Gemmata obscuriglobus: one gene and its partner. Each later gene encodes a partner of the first gene's protein in a complex. Links are inferred from orthologs where the notes say so. Each region holds a gene or a part of one and is shown on either strand. Other genes may lie near its edges.

Evidence for each region.
Region 2: rpmG (region 1) and rplL share a complex: the UniProt entries of both Escherichia coli proteins name them as parts of the 50S ribosomal subunit. The link is inferred for Gemmata obscuriglobus from one-to-one orthologs.

Annotation. Positions count from the first base shown.
Region 1 is NZ_CP042911.1:3,183,441-3,194,254, forward strand. The notes cover bases 3,848-6,496. They hold rpmG (50S ribosomal protein L33), read left to right. Parts: upstream 3,848-4,911; coding sequence 4,912-5,082; downstream 5,083-6,496. Other genes in these bases: GobsT_RS13115 (glycosyltransferase family 2 protein), read right to left, coding at 3,848-4,737; aroE (shikimate dehydrogenase), read left to right, coding at 5,283-6,496. In the rest of the region: GobsT_RS13100 (DUF1549 and DUF1553 domain-containing protein), read left to right, coding at 1-1,497; GobsT_RS13105 (YcjX family protein), read right to left, coding at 1,507-2,886; GobsT_RS13110 (polysaccharide deacetylase family protein), read right to left, coding at 3,026-3,658; more of GobsT_RS13115, read right to left, coding at 3,655-3,847; more of aroE, read left to right, coding at 6,497-6,845; GobsT_RS13130 (shikimate kinase), read left to right, coding at 6,899-7,462; GobsT_RS13135 (transposase), read right to left, coding at 7,609-8,304; GobsT_RS13140 (helix-turn-helix domain-containing protein), read right to left, coding at 8,274-8,744; GobsT_RS13145 (transposase), read right to left, coding at 9,048-10,172.
Region 2 is NZ_CP042911.1:6,460,140-6,462,839, reverse strand. It holds rplL (50S ribosomal protein L7/L12), read left to right. Parts: upstream 1-1,007; coding sequence 1,008-1,394; downstream 1,395-2,700. Other genes in the region: rpoB (DNA-directed RNA polymerase subunit beta), read left to right, coding at 1,944-2,700; rplJ (50S ribosomal protein L10), read left to right, coding at 335-886; rplA (50S ribosomal protein L1), read left to right, coding at 1-223. UniProt on the Escherichia coli protein: The binding site for several of the GTPase factors involved in protein synthesis (IF-2, EF-Tu, EF-G and RF3). Is thus essential for accurate translation.

The DNA of each region.
Region 1 (10,814 bases):
CCGCTCTCGGCTGGGGATTACTACCGGCTCCAGGCGTTTTTCGCCAACGCGAAGTACACCGAGACGGACTTCGCCACAGCGGAGCAGCGCGACGCACGGAACAAGCGGGTGGAAGCGATCACCGCGAAGACCGCGCCGCTGAAGAAGCAGATCGCGGAACTCGATGCGCCGGTGCGTGCGAAGGTCGCGAAGGAGAAGCGCGAGAAGCTGGAGCCGCGCTTCAAGGACGCCCTTGATGTGCCGGCCGACAATCGCACCCCGGCGCAGAAGGCCCTCGCCGCGCAGGCAAAAACGCTCACGAACGTGAGCTGGGATGAGGTGCTCGCCGCGATGGCACCGGATCATCTTGCGAAGCGCGCGAAGCTCCGGGAGCAACTCCACACACTCGAAGCCCGGATGCCCCCGCCGACACCGGCGGCGTGGGCGATCGAGAACTCGGGACGCGCGAAAACCCACGTCCTTCGACGCGGCGAGGCGCATCTGAAATCGGTGGAGGTGCAGCCCGGCCTGCCGCGTGTGCTCGTTCAGGGTGATGCGTCGGTTCCAAAGACCCGACGCGAACTGGCGGACTGGCTCACGGCGCCCGAGCACCCGTTAACGGGGCGCGTGATGGTGAACCGGTTGTGGCAGCACCACTTCGGCCGCGGGCTCGTGGCCACCCCCAACGACTTCGGAACCCGCGGCGACCGTCCGACGCACCCGGAACTGCTCGACTGGCTCGCGACCGAACTCGTTGAGTCGAAGTGGAGTTTGAAGCGCGTCCACCGCCTGATCGTGACCAGCGAAACCTACACGCAGTCGGCGACCGCTGACGGCGGGGCGAAGGTCGATCCCGACAACAAACTGTTGTGGCGGATGAACCGCCGGCGCCTCGAGGCGGAGGCCGTGCGCGATTCGATCCTGGGGGCCGCGGGGACGCTGAACCGCGAAGTCGGTGGGCCGTCCGTGAAGGTGCCGCTCGAACCCGAGGTGTACGATCTGATCTTCACCGAGGGCGAGCCGGACGGGCTGTGGCCGGTCACACCCGATGTGAAGCAGCACACGCGCCGCTCGGTCTACCTGTTCAACAAGCGGAACGTGCGGCAACCACTGCTCGAAGCGTTCGACCAGCCCGACACGCTGAACTCGTGCGCCGCGCGCCCGGTTAGTACGTTCGCCCCGCAAGCGCTGATACTGATGAACAGCCCGTTCGTTCACGATCAGGCGAAGGCGCTTGCGTTGACGCTGTTCGAGGAAGCCGGGCGCGACCCCGTGAAGCAGGTCGAGGCGCTTTACCGTCGCGCCGTCGGCCGCGCGCCGAACGCGACGGAGCGGTCTCTCGCGGCGGAGTTCCTGAAGGAGCAAGCCGACACCGTGCGCGAACGCGTCCGGGCAAAGGTGCCGGTTGGGATAGACTCGGCGGCGCTTCCCAAGGGGGCCGAACTAGCGCAGGTCCGGGCGCTCGCCGACCTGTGCGTGGTGGTGTTCAACACGCACGAGTTCGCGTACATCCCGTGACGAGAGCAATCAGTCGATGATGAACGTGGCGAGCTTGTCGAGGTTCACCTGATCCGGCGGGTAGTCCTTGCGGGTAGGCACCCGCGGGTAGACCTCGGGGAACGTGTACTGCCCGGCGGGCCATTCCGACGGCCAGTCGTTGGGCAACTCGGACGAGGTGAACCGCTGCTCGGCGCCCGGGGGAACTTTGCGACCGTCGGCGCCGCGGAGTGGCGTGCCCACCAGCACCCGCGGGCCGCCGGGCTCGGCGGCCAGGGCTTTGGTCGACACCACCGACGACACGTTGAAGAACTGCGAGCGCAGCCCGTCGCGGTCGGTGGCGAACCGCTCCACCATGCGGCGCGTGAGCAACTGCATCCGGTCGCGGTCGAGCGGGTGAACGAGGTCCAGTTTCGGCGCCACGAACGCGACGCGGGTGATCCAGCCCGGGCGCCACGAGTGCGGCAGGAACACCTTGCTCAGCCCGCGCGCCAGCGGACCGAATACGGTGTTCTCCCCCGGTTCGAGGACATCGAACAGGTCGCGGACGATTTGCCGGTTGTCGTCGTACATGCCGACCCCGCCGGCCAGGAGCATTGTGACATCGACCAGCACCACGAGGGCCGTACACGACCGGAACGCCGCGACGGTCGGCACGACCACCTGCTCCACGTAGCGCTCGTAGTGACTGGAAAACTGCTCGAACAGTGCGGTGCCCCCGCGCCGGAGAGCGGCCGGCAGCGGGCAGAACTGCGAGTCGGCGTCGAGGCCGCAGAACCGCGCCTCGGCCAGCGCCTCCGGTGCCATCGGCCGTGCAGCCTGGCCTTTCGTGTCGAGCAGAAACGTGGAAGGCGAAATGAGCGGCTTGTAGCGGAGGATCAGGTTGGCCAGCGCGAGGCGGTACGCCGCCAGGATTTCTTTCGCGGTCACCTGGGGGTTCTTGAGCGCGTCGAGAAACGCCGCGGAGCAGTCCCGGTAGGCGGTGTCGTTGGTGATCAGGTTCAGCACCCGCTCGGACCACCCGGTGAAGTCGCGGCCCAGCATCGCCGCGTCCGCGATCCGCTCGCCCGGGAGGTCGTACAGCTTCAGCAGGCAGTCGCTGAACGTCCAGTCGGACCGCTCGAACTGGCACACGAACTGGGACCGGTCGGTGCTCTTCGCGGGCCACCGGCCGGCGTTGACCAGCGCGTCGCGGTGCCCGCTGTAGTTGAACGGCACCCACCCGTCGTCCGATTCCTTGACGGTGAACTTGCGGAGCTGGGTGCCGGGCTTGCCGAGCGGAAACCGATCCGGGTCGTGGTCCTGAAGGTGGTTGATGAGCGACGTGAGCAGCACCGTTTTGCCGGAGTTGTACAGCCCGACCACCCCGACACGCGCTTCGGTGGTTTTGATGCCGCGGAAGATGCTCATGTGGCCCCCGGTCCGAGAGTCGATGCCGTGAGTGGTATTCGTTGTACCACACGAGCCCTTGCGTGCCGCGTAAAGGAATTCGCGCACTCGCACGAAAGGAGACCAGGCAATCCGTGGTGATTCTTACACGCCGGCCGCTTCACGTTCGTGAACGTCGGGCCATCGATCGGATGTCGGGTAAGAGCCGGCGGGCGGCGAGTCCGGGTAACACGACATCAAGAATCGGCGCAATCCACCGGTGGTCGTCGTGGAACAGAATGATGTCGCCGGGGCGAACGAACTTCAGCACTTCGTCCGCGCACCGCTTCGCGTCGGCCGCGCTTCGGCACCGCCAGTCGCCGCTGTCCAGCGACCAGGACATGCACCCTAACCCGAGCCGGCGGGCTGCGAGCCACAGCCCCGGTGTCAGCTTACCGAGTGGCGGGCGGAACAGGGTCGCGTGCGGTACGAGCAACTGGCACCGGCGCACGTCTTCGATTGACGCGCGAACCTCACACCAGCGCGGGACGGCGTGGCCGAACGTGTGGTTCCCGATCGCGTGCCCGTGACCCCGGACGTGTTCCACCAGCGCCGGCTCGGTGATTCGGTTGCCGACCAGAAAGAACGCGGCCGACGCCCCGAACGTGGAGAGGCGCTCGAGTACCGCTGGCGTGTGTTCGGGGTGTGGGCCGTCGTCGAAGGTGAGCAACACCTGAACACCCGCGATGCGGGTGCGGCTGAACGGGGCCAGCACGGCACGCTTCGCCCAGTGGGTTCGTCGGGCGAAGGTCATGCGGCGCGTCGGCCCCCGTCTGGTCGGTGGGAACGGTCCCATGTGGGAGGTCGACGGAACGCGGCCCCAAGGGTAACGAACCCGAGCCGGGCAACCACTCCGGGGGCACGCAAGAGCAGGCCGGCTCGGGTGCGAGTGACGCCGACGGCCCACACCGCACGAAAGTACAGCAACCCGAGCGCGGTCAGCAGCGCCGCGGGCCAGGCGAGGTACCCGCACAGAAAGCCCACCGCGACCGCCGCCACAACATAGCCCAGCACCAGCGGCTTGCTCGCGAGCAGTCCGGCCCCGCTCCACCTCCGGCGCTGACGGCACAACTCCGCAACGCCCGCTGGTGCCTCGCAGAACACCTGCGCTTCCGCGCAGTACCGAACACGAACGCCCGCGCGGCGCAGGCGCGCGGCGTATTCGGCGTCTTCGACCGCGCTGAACGCGGTCCAGGGGACGCGCTCCAGAACCCCGCGACCGAGCGCCATCCCGGTGCCGCGCAGGGGCACCGAGCAGCCGAGCGCGTCCCACCCGGCGGCGGTGATGGCGTCGAACGCCGCGCCCACCGCCGCGACGAACCCGCCGGGGCCGTCGTCTGCGTTGGCCGACTGCACGGCCGCCTGAACCGCTTCCGCACCCGCCGCGAATGCGGCGTCGAGTGCTCCGAGTGCGTCCGTGTTCAGCTCACAATCGGCGTCGAGCACCAGAACCGCATCGGGCGCGTGCCGCAGTGCGTGCTCTAAACCGAAGGCGAGTGCGAAGCCTTTCCCGCGCCGGTCCGGTTCGGCGCGCTCGGAACACTCCGCGCCGAACGCGCGGGCGACGTTCGCCGTCTGGTCGGTGCAGTTGTCCGCGATCACCAGTACCCGCACCCGTTCCGGCGGGTACCGGAGAGCCGCGAGGCTCCGCAGCGTTCGTGGCAGCGCCGCTTCTTCGTTATGTGCGGGGACGAGAACGGTGAAAGTGCGGGTCGGTCGGCGGCGCGGTACGAATGACCGGCGGCGCAACCCCGCAAGCGCGGGAACGAGATAACCCAGGCACGCCAGCGTCGCGGGGACGAGGCACCCCCAGGCCGCGACGGTCGCGACCATTCACACGTTCCGGAAAAGAAAGTCGGTTCGCCGGCGACATACCCACCCAGGAGCAGGCCCGCAAGCCAGATTCCGAAACGCACCTCCACGCCGGTGCGTGCGGCCAATATCATGTAACTTCTATCCCGGCTCCGTGGCCGGTCCACGCACTTAACTCCCTTGAGGGCGAACGAAATGGCGAAGTCGAAAGAAGCACGCAGCATCATCAAGCTGAAGAGCGAAGCCAGCGACCACTGCTACTTCACTCAGAAAAACCGGAACAACACCAAGGAACGCATCTCGCTCCGGAAGTTCGACCCGGTCGTGCGCCGCCACGTCATGTACAAGGAAGCGAGCAAGGTGTAACCCGCCCGCCGTGAGCCGGAATCCTGACCCGGGGCACGAAATCCGAAAGAACCGCACGGACCCAGGCCATACCGGCTTGGGTCCGTGTTTTCTGTCTTTGGTGCCTCACGCGCCGCGCTCGCCCGGTGTAAGTTGGTGGGAGCGTGGGTTTCGCGTTCGTCCCTACCTTCCCCTTCGAATCCTCCCCTAGAGGGGACGCTATGTCGTCGGATCGGGTGCTCGTGGTCATCGGCCGGACCCGCCACAAAATGGTCGTGGCCGAACTGCAAGAGGCGGTCAAACGCGGGGCCAAGTTCATCGAGCTGCGGCTCGACTTTCTCGCCAAGGCCGTCGATTTCAAGCGCCTCACCCCCTTGAAACAGTGCCCGTGGGTCGCCACCTTGCGCCGCCCGGCGGACGGCGGGCGGTTCTCGGGCAACGAGCAAGAGCGGATGATGATCATCCGCCAGGCGATCGCCTCGGGTGCGTTCGAGTGGGTGGACCTCGAAACCGACATCGCCGGCGCGGTGCCGCGGTACGGTAAAGTGAAGCGGATCGTCAGCTATCACAACACCGCGGAGACGCCGGCGAACCTCGACGACATCTTCGCCGACATGCTCAAGCAGGACGCCGACGTTTACAAGATCGCGGTGGCCGCGCAATCTCCCGCCGATGTCGCCAAGGTGCTGCACCTGCAACGCACCGCCCCGAAGCCGACGGTGGCGTTCTGCATGGGCGACATCGGGCAGCCGACCCGGTTTCTGGCGCTCAAGTTCGGGGCCCCGTGGATCTATGCGGCTTTCAACAAAGAGCGCGGCATCGCGCCGGGGTTGCCCAGCTTCGACGAGTTCCGAACGACCTACCCCGTTCAGGAAATCACCGCGGACACGCAGATCTTCGGCGTGCTCGGCGATCCGGTGGGGCACAGCCTCAGCCCGCTGCTGCACAACCACATGTACCGCAAGCTCGGCGTGAACGCGCTGTACCTGCCGTTTCAGGTGCCGCGCGGTCAACTGTCGCAAGCGCTCGAGGTGTACGGCCAGATCCCGGTTCGCGGGTACAGTGTCACGATCCCGCACAAGGAAGCCGCCGCCGCCCTCGCCAAACAGGCCGAGCCGACGGTACCGTTCACCGGGTCGGCGAACACGCTCGTGCGCCGCGACGACGGCGCCTTCGCCGCCGCCAACACCGACCTCGGTGCGATCCTCGACTCGCTCAAAGCGCACCTCGCCCAGAAGTCCAAAGACGGGCCGTTTGTGCAGTTGAGCCAACTGTCGGTGCTGATCCTCGGGGCCGGTGGGGCGGCCCGGTCCGCTGCCTACGGGATGCACCGCGAGGGGGCGCAGATAACCATTTCAGCCAGGACGTATGATCGGGCACAGAAGCTTGCCGAGGACGTGAAGTGCAAGGCGGTGGACTGGCACGCCCGGCACAACGTCAACTTCGACGTGCTCATCAACTGCACGCCCGTCGGGATGCACCCCAACGTGGACGAATCGCCGTGCCACTTCAGCGTCCTGAAGCCCGGTGCGATCGTATTCGACACGATTTACCGGCCGGAAACGACCCTGCTCATCCGCGAAGCCCGCGCTCGCGGCTGTGACACCATTACCGGCGTGGACATGTTCGTTCGGCAGGCGGCGCGGCAAATCGAATTGTTCACCGGACACGTGCCCGACACGGAAACCATGCGGACCATCATGCGGAAGGCCCTCTCGCCGCTGACCAAGGCGTTCGATGAAGAGGCGCCTGCTCGTGAAGACGCCGTCCGCGCGGACGAGTGAAGGCGCCGCTCCGACGGCGGTCCGGGATTTCTGGAACTGATGAAGGGGAGCGCGTGACCGGTGGAGCGACTGCACGCCCGAACGTAATCGTTCTGGTCGGGTATCGGGGGACCGGAAAATCGACCGTGGGGCGGTTGCTCGCGGAACGGTTGGGGTGGAGGTTCTTCGACACCGACGACCACGTTGAGGCCGCTGCGGGGAAATCGATTCGGGATATTTTCGCGACGGACGGTGAGCTTGCGTTTCGTGAACGGGAGTCCGAGGCGCTCACCGAACTGTGCCAGCGGGGCACGTGCGTGATCGCAACCGGTGGCGGCGCGGTGCTCCGCGAAGCGAACCGCGAACTGCTCAAGAGCAGCGGCTTCGTGGTGTGGTTAACGGCCACGCCAGAAACCGTACTCGCTCGGCTTCAGAGCGACCCCACAACCGGGGCGCGCCGGCCGAACCTGACGGCCGTTGGTGGTGAGGAGGAGGTGCGGGCGCTGATTGCGTTCCGTGCGCCGCTGTACCGTGCAACCGCGAATTGTGCGGTGGCGACCGATGCCCTGTCACCGGAGACGCTGACGGACGCGATCTTAAGCGCGCGAGCCGAGTCGCAAAGTGCCCGGGCGTCTTAGGCCGTGTGGACAGTCATGGCGTAAGTCGCTATTGCCCTGGTGGTTGTGACGATTGGCGGGCTTTCAGCTCTCCAGTCACTGGTCCTTGCAAATTCAGGACTTACGTCGATTGCCCGAACTGACTGTCCACACGCCCTAGTGCTGTGTCAGGTTTTGATTTTAGGGTAGAGGGATTTGAGCCTGTTGCGAGCATCGTCGGTGCGGAACTGCCGATCGACGCTACGCTGCTTGTCGTTGGTGTAGTCCTGCCAGGCGGCCGTCTCTACCCTCAACTCCTCTATCGTTGCGAACCGCCTACCCTGCACGCATTGCCGCGTCATCGCGCTCAGCTCACATTCCGCGACGTGCAACCAACTCCCGTGCTTGGGCGTGTGGCGGAACTCCGATCGCCTCACCAGCGCCCGCGCCGTTTCCGGGTCGAACGCCTCGTAGAACGCACCGATCGTGTGCGTGTTCCGGTTGTCGCACACCACGATCACCTTCACGGCATCCCGGTAGCGAGTCCGTAGTAACTCGGCCACCTCCAACGCCCAATCCACCTTCGTCCGCCGCTCCCGTACGCTCACCTGGCGCCACCCCACCAGCGCCTCACAGAACATGAAGATGCTCGCCGTGCCCGCCCGCTCGTACTCGTAGTCCACCCGGCGCGGATGATCCTTCGTCGCGGGAATCGGCGCCCGCGTCTCCTTGAGCAACGGGATCGGTTGCTCGTCCATGTTGAGTACCGGGTAGAGGCAATCGTAAGGCAAGGCATAGGTGTCCAGGACCAACGCCATGTGCGCCACGAACGCCGCGTCGGCGTCTGGCGGGATCACCCCGTACTCCAACTTCCGCGGCGCCATCGCGTTTTTTTGAGCGTCTGACGAATGGTCTCGTGGCTGATGGCGTCCACAACCTCCAACGCGACGACCTGCTCGGCCAGTAACCGCAGGCTCCAGTTGGCGAAGCCCTTGGGCGGCGGACCCAATCGCATCGCGATGACTGGGGCTTCCTGTTGGCCGTCGAGCAACTTGGCTCGCGGGGGCTCGGCCCGGGGTTGTCCGTGGAGTGCCACCTCGAACCCGCTCGTCACCACGCGCTCCCGGATATTCTCCACGGTCTTGGTGCGACATCCGACGGCCTCGGCAATCTTCGCATCCGTCCAGCCCGGGCCATCGGCATCGGCCTTCAGAAGAATCTGGGCCCGACGAACCTTCTGCGAGGATCCCTTGAGTTTCTTGACCACCTCCGACAACGTGGCCCGTTCCGCATCCGAAAGACGAACGATATACTTCTTCATCATGGCGGCACCTCACGGGGGGGCTGCCATCATACCAATGGACCCCGTGGCATCCTATTACGGCGGCGCGCAAGATACGCATTAATGCCAGCAGTCCGGCACTCATTACCTGTGATTCCCAGTGATTCAGCTTTGTTTATCTTTCGCGCCGCCGTAATAATTCGTTAGCCTGACACAGCACTAGCACCTGGATTCATGTTCAGAATCAGGGTGCTGAAACGACCTGGGTGCAAGGGGGCAGCAGGGGCGCTTTCAGACCTCTTCTAAAATCTTCCGGCCATGTGCCGCGCGGCCGGCGCTTATACTCTACTCGGTCAGGAGTGAGACATCTTCGAACTCCTGGAATTGGAGTGCCATGAGCGCGGCCAACGGTTCGGCGTGGGTAGTGTTGAGTTCACTCAGCGTGTCCTTGATGGCGGCCCTGAAGGTGGCGAAGTTGGGATAATACTTGCCGTAGACGCTCTTGCGCTTGAGGAATCGCCACAGGCGCTCGATGAGGTTCAGGTTGGGCGAGTAGCCGGGCAGGTACAACAGGGTGATCGACAACACGGCCGCCATCTTCCGGGGTAGCTCGCACATGGTATCGGTGTTCACTACCGTCGTGTCGGTCACCAACACGACGGTCCGGGTGACCGCGTTCCACGCGCCCGTCCGCTGAGTTGCTGATGATCGTGTGGGTGGTTGTGTGATCGGCCACAGGCAACACAAGTACGTCCTGTACACGCAGTGGGACTTGTTCACGAACCGCACGTGCTCACGCCCGGCGACGGCCGCATCCAAACAGGGCCTCAGCTGCGTGCCGAGAAACGCGCGCTGGGTCGCGACGTGCTCGGCGAGCGTTTTTTCTAGGCCGGCAAACCTGGCTGGATGAGCTTGTTTTCGAGGTTTTTCAGGTAGGTACCCGTCGGGGCCACGCCGGAATCGCCGCCGCTCGCGCCGCGTTTCCAGATCGGCTCGCCGCTGCTTCCACGCGGCCCGACCTGGCCCGTGCTGATCGGCCGCGGTGACCTCGCGGGAACGGGTCGCCAGCCCGGCCACCAGCTTGGCCGCGCCCCGCAGCACCAGTGACGGACTCGCGGCCTTGCGGCCGGTTGCCCGGCGCTCGTGGTGTCGGTGGCTCCCGAACGTCCACTCCAGGTCGTTGTTTGTCCGTGGTCGAACGACCGTGTCGTCGCACCCGAACAGCCCCGGCCGGTAGCTGCGGCTCACCTTCACGAACTGATCCACCGCCGAACCGAGCTTGCCGACCGCCCCCCCCCGGTGCCGCGTCATGGCGCCCCGCAACCCGCTCAACTGGGACCGAACGACGGCCCCAGCGAGTTCGACTTGGCCCAGGATATGGACCGCCCGGTGTACCCACCCGAACGCCCGGTACAATGGCGCGAACGCCCCGCCGGCCGACCGCAGCGCGTCTCGGATGATCCCCTCCAACCGGGTCCGCGCGGTCGCCCGCCCCCTTGGCCTTCACACGGCCCAGGGGGCGGGCGACCGCGCTCAGCCGGGCGTGCCGCTTGAGCCCGGACGCGTTCAGAGGCGGGCGCCCGTCGTCGGTGATGGCGCTCCGCACGGCCGAGCAGTACCCGCGTACCACCCCGGCCTCCGGCCCCGTTCGCCCCTCCACCTGGCGCCCCCCGCGGACCTTCTTCTTGAGTGCTACCTCGGCATGCCAGGGCTACGCAGAGATCCAAACTCGGTTGAATGACAACGGGAGCGAAATGTCGTAACTCCTTGGTTTCCAATCCCTTTGTCGTTTTATCGAGTGGCTTGGCTAGTTACCCAGGCTACCCAAATTAAACCCTTGCGCAGCCCTGCTCGGCATGCCGATCGGCCTCGTAAATGGGCTTGGCGGCCGCCCTCAGGTAGTGGAACTGGCATAGTTGGTACGGCACCCCGGGAAGTGCCTGCGCGACCGCCTTGCGGATCGAGTGCTGGCCATCGGAGATGGCCCCGGCAACCGGCACCCCGCACGCCCCTTTCACCGCCGACAGCAGGGCCGCTAGATCCTGGTTCCGCGCCGACAACAGGCCCTTGGCCAGCAAGATGTGGCCGCTGAGCACGGCACAGTGCGGGCAC
Region 2 (2,700 bases), 3.3 Mb from region 1 along the record:
GCGGGAGTTCAAGGCCGGCAAGGTCGAGTACCGCACCGACAAGACGGGTCAGATCCACGCTGGTGTCGGCAAGTTGAGCTTCGACGAGCAGAAGCTCGTTGAGAACATTACGACCTTCGTTGAGCAGATTCGCTCCGTGAAGCCTTCGGGCGTCAAGGGGAACTTCATCAACGGCGTCGTGCTCTCGGCCACCATGTCGCCGGGCATCCGGTTGTCGATCTAATAATTGGTGTTTCGTGTTTTGTGTCCGGCGCTTTGCTTGCCGCCCTTGTGTGCTGGCGAGCAAGTTCCGGTTGCAAAACACTGAGCACAAGGCGCCAAACACGAGACACCAATGAGCAAGAAGATCAAAGAACTGGAGTTGAACAGCCTCCGCAAGACCTTTCAGGGTGTGCGGGACTTCGTTCTGCTGGAACCGCTGAAGCTGGACTCCGCGGCTGACTATACGCTTCGGAAGAGCCTTCGTGAGAAGAAGGTTCGAGTGAAGATGGTCAAGAACAGCTTCGTGCGGAAGGTGTTCAGCGAGAACGGCATGAAGGTGGAAACGGGCTCCGGCCCGACCCTTCTGTGCTGGGGTGCCGACAGCGCGAAGGCTCTTGGGACCGCAGTGGAGGCTGCTCTCAAGCTGCTCCGTCCGGACTTGAAGGTGCCTGAGAAGGTCAAAGAAAAGACCGGCATCGCTGACGGCGAGATCATGACCCTGGCGCAGCTCGCCAAGGTGCCGACCAAGCAAGAGGCGATTGGCGAGGTTGTCGCCGCCGTCCTTGCGCCGGGGGCCGCTCTGGCCGGTGCTCTCATGGCGCCGGGTGCGGAGCTCGCCGGGATTCTTAAGGCGATCGAAGAGAAGCAGAGCGAAGGGGCTGCGGCCCCTGCTGCTGCTAGCTGAACTCTGTTGGGATTTTAATTGTCTATTTGAGCCCGAGTGTGGCTCGGGCTTTTAACCTGACCAGCTATTACGCACCTAGCCGGATCGCTTCACCCGGCGCATTCACCAAAGGATCGAAGTCATGGCTTCCGTTCAAGAACTCGGCGACGCTCTCGCTGGCCTCACCCTCGTTCAGGCTGTTGAACTCAAGACCTACCTCAAGGATAAGTATCAGATCGAGCCGGCCGCTGGCGCGGTTGCGGTCGCTGCTCCCACGGGTCCCGTTGCTGCGGCCGAAAAGCCGGCTGAAGCGACCGAGTTTAACGTGATCCTGGAGAGCTTCACCGACAAGGTGAAGACGATCAAGGTCGTGCGCGAAATCACCGGCCAGGGCCTCGGCGAAGCCAAGGCGACGGTCGAAGGTGCGCCGAAGTCGATCAAGGAAAGTGTGGACAAGAAGACCGCCGAAGACGTCAAGAAGAAGCTGGAAGAGACCGGTGCGAAGGTCTCCATCAAGCCGGCTGGCTAATTTTGCTCCGAAGATCACCTGGTCGATAGCGACTAGGTGGTCCTGGTGGGATGCAAAAAAAATGCCCAGGTGGGGTGACTTTTCCACCCCGCCTGGGTATTATTGTCGTATGGCGTGTGGTCGCGCCACGCCCTGTTACGGCCGTTACGACCCCTGTTCTCTCTTCACTTGCTATTCGTCGCTTCCGGTGCCGCTCGCGAGCGCGACCGGGGATTGAGATGTGAGTGAGAGGGGCGGTTCCGCGTAGCCAGTGGTGACAATGTACACGACCCACTCGCTCCGATGTGTCGTACCTCTTCGATTCAAAACCATGCCTATGACCGTTGACGTCCCCGCTGCGAACCAGGCGCCTTGTGTGCCGGGTCTGTGTGGGGGAGTCGTGTTCCGCGAGCCGTCCTTCGTCGCGCGCCCTTCGCGTGCGGTTGCGGCGGGAACAGCCTTCTCTACTCTTCAATAACGCTCGTTGCTCACCGACGCAAGCCCCGTTGCCGCATTGGTAACGGCGTGCATGATGCGTCGCGCTCGTGTTTTTCTGGTAAGGAGCGACCGATGCCGATCCCGGCTCAGCGAATCATTGTCCCGACCGTGAACCGCGACTTCGGCCGCTTCGGCGACGCCGTGGAAGTGCCGGACCTCACGGACGTGCAAACCCGGTCCTATGACCGGTTCCTGCAGCTCGACGCGAGCTACGACAAGCGTACACAGACCGGCCTCGAAGGGGTGCTCCAAGAGATCTTCCCGATCGAGAGCTACGACAAGCGGATCAAGCTGGAGTACCTCCGCTACGAGCTGGGCAAGCCGCGCTACGACCCGGACGAGTGCCGCCAGCTCCGCCTCACCTACGGCCGCCCGTTTCGCGTGTGGCTGCGCCTGCGGAAGACCGAGGGCGAGCCCGTCGAGGAAGAGGTCTACCTCGGTGACATGCCGATCATGATCGGCGGCGGCGAATTCATTATTAACGGCGCCGAGCGCGTCGTTGTATCTCAGTTGCACCGGTCGCCGGGGGTGGACTTCGTCGTCACCCGCGAGGCAGACAAGGACCTGCACTCCTGCCGCATCATCCCCGAGCGCGGCTCCTGGATCGAGATCAACGCGACCAAGAAGGACACGCTCGGGGTCCGCATCGACCAGAGCGGCAAGTTCTCCGCCGTCACGCTGCTGCGCGCGATGGACCCGATGTACTCCACCACGGAGAGCATCCTCAAGGAGTTCTTCGGCGAGGTCATCGAGCAGGTGAACGTGTCCGTGGCCGGGTCCCGCCTGAAGCTCGTGGGCGATCCGGAAGCGAATCAGATGCCGTGCATCG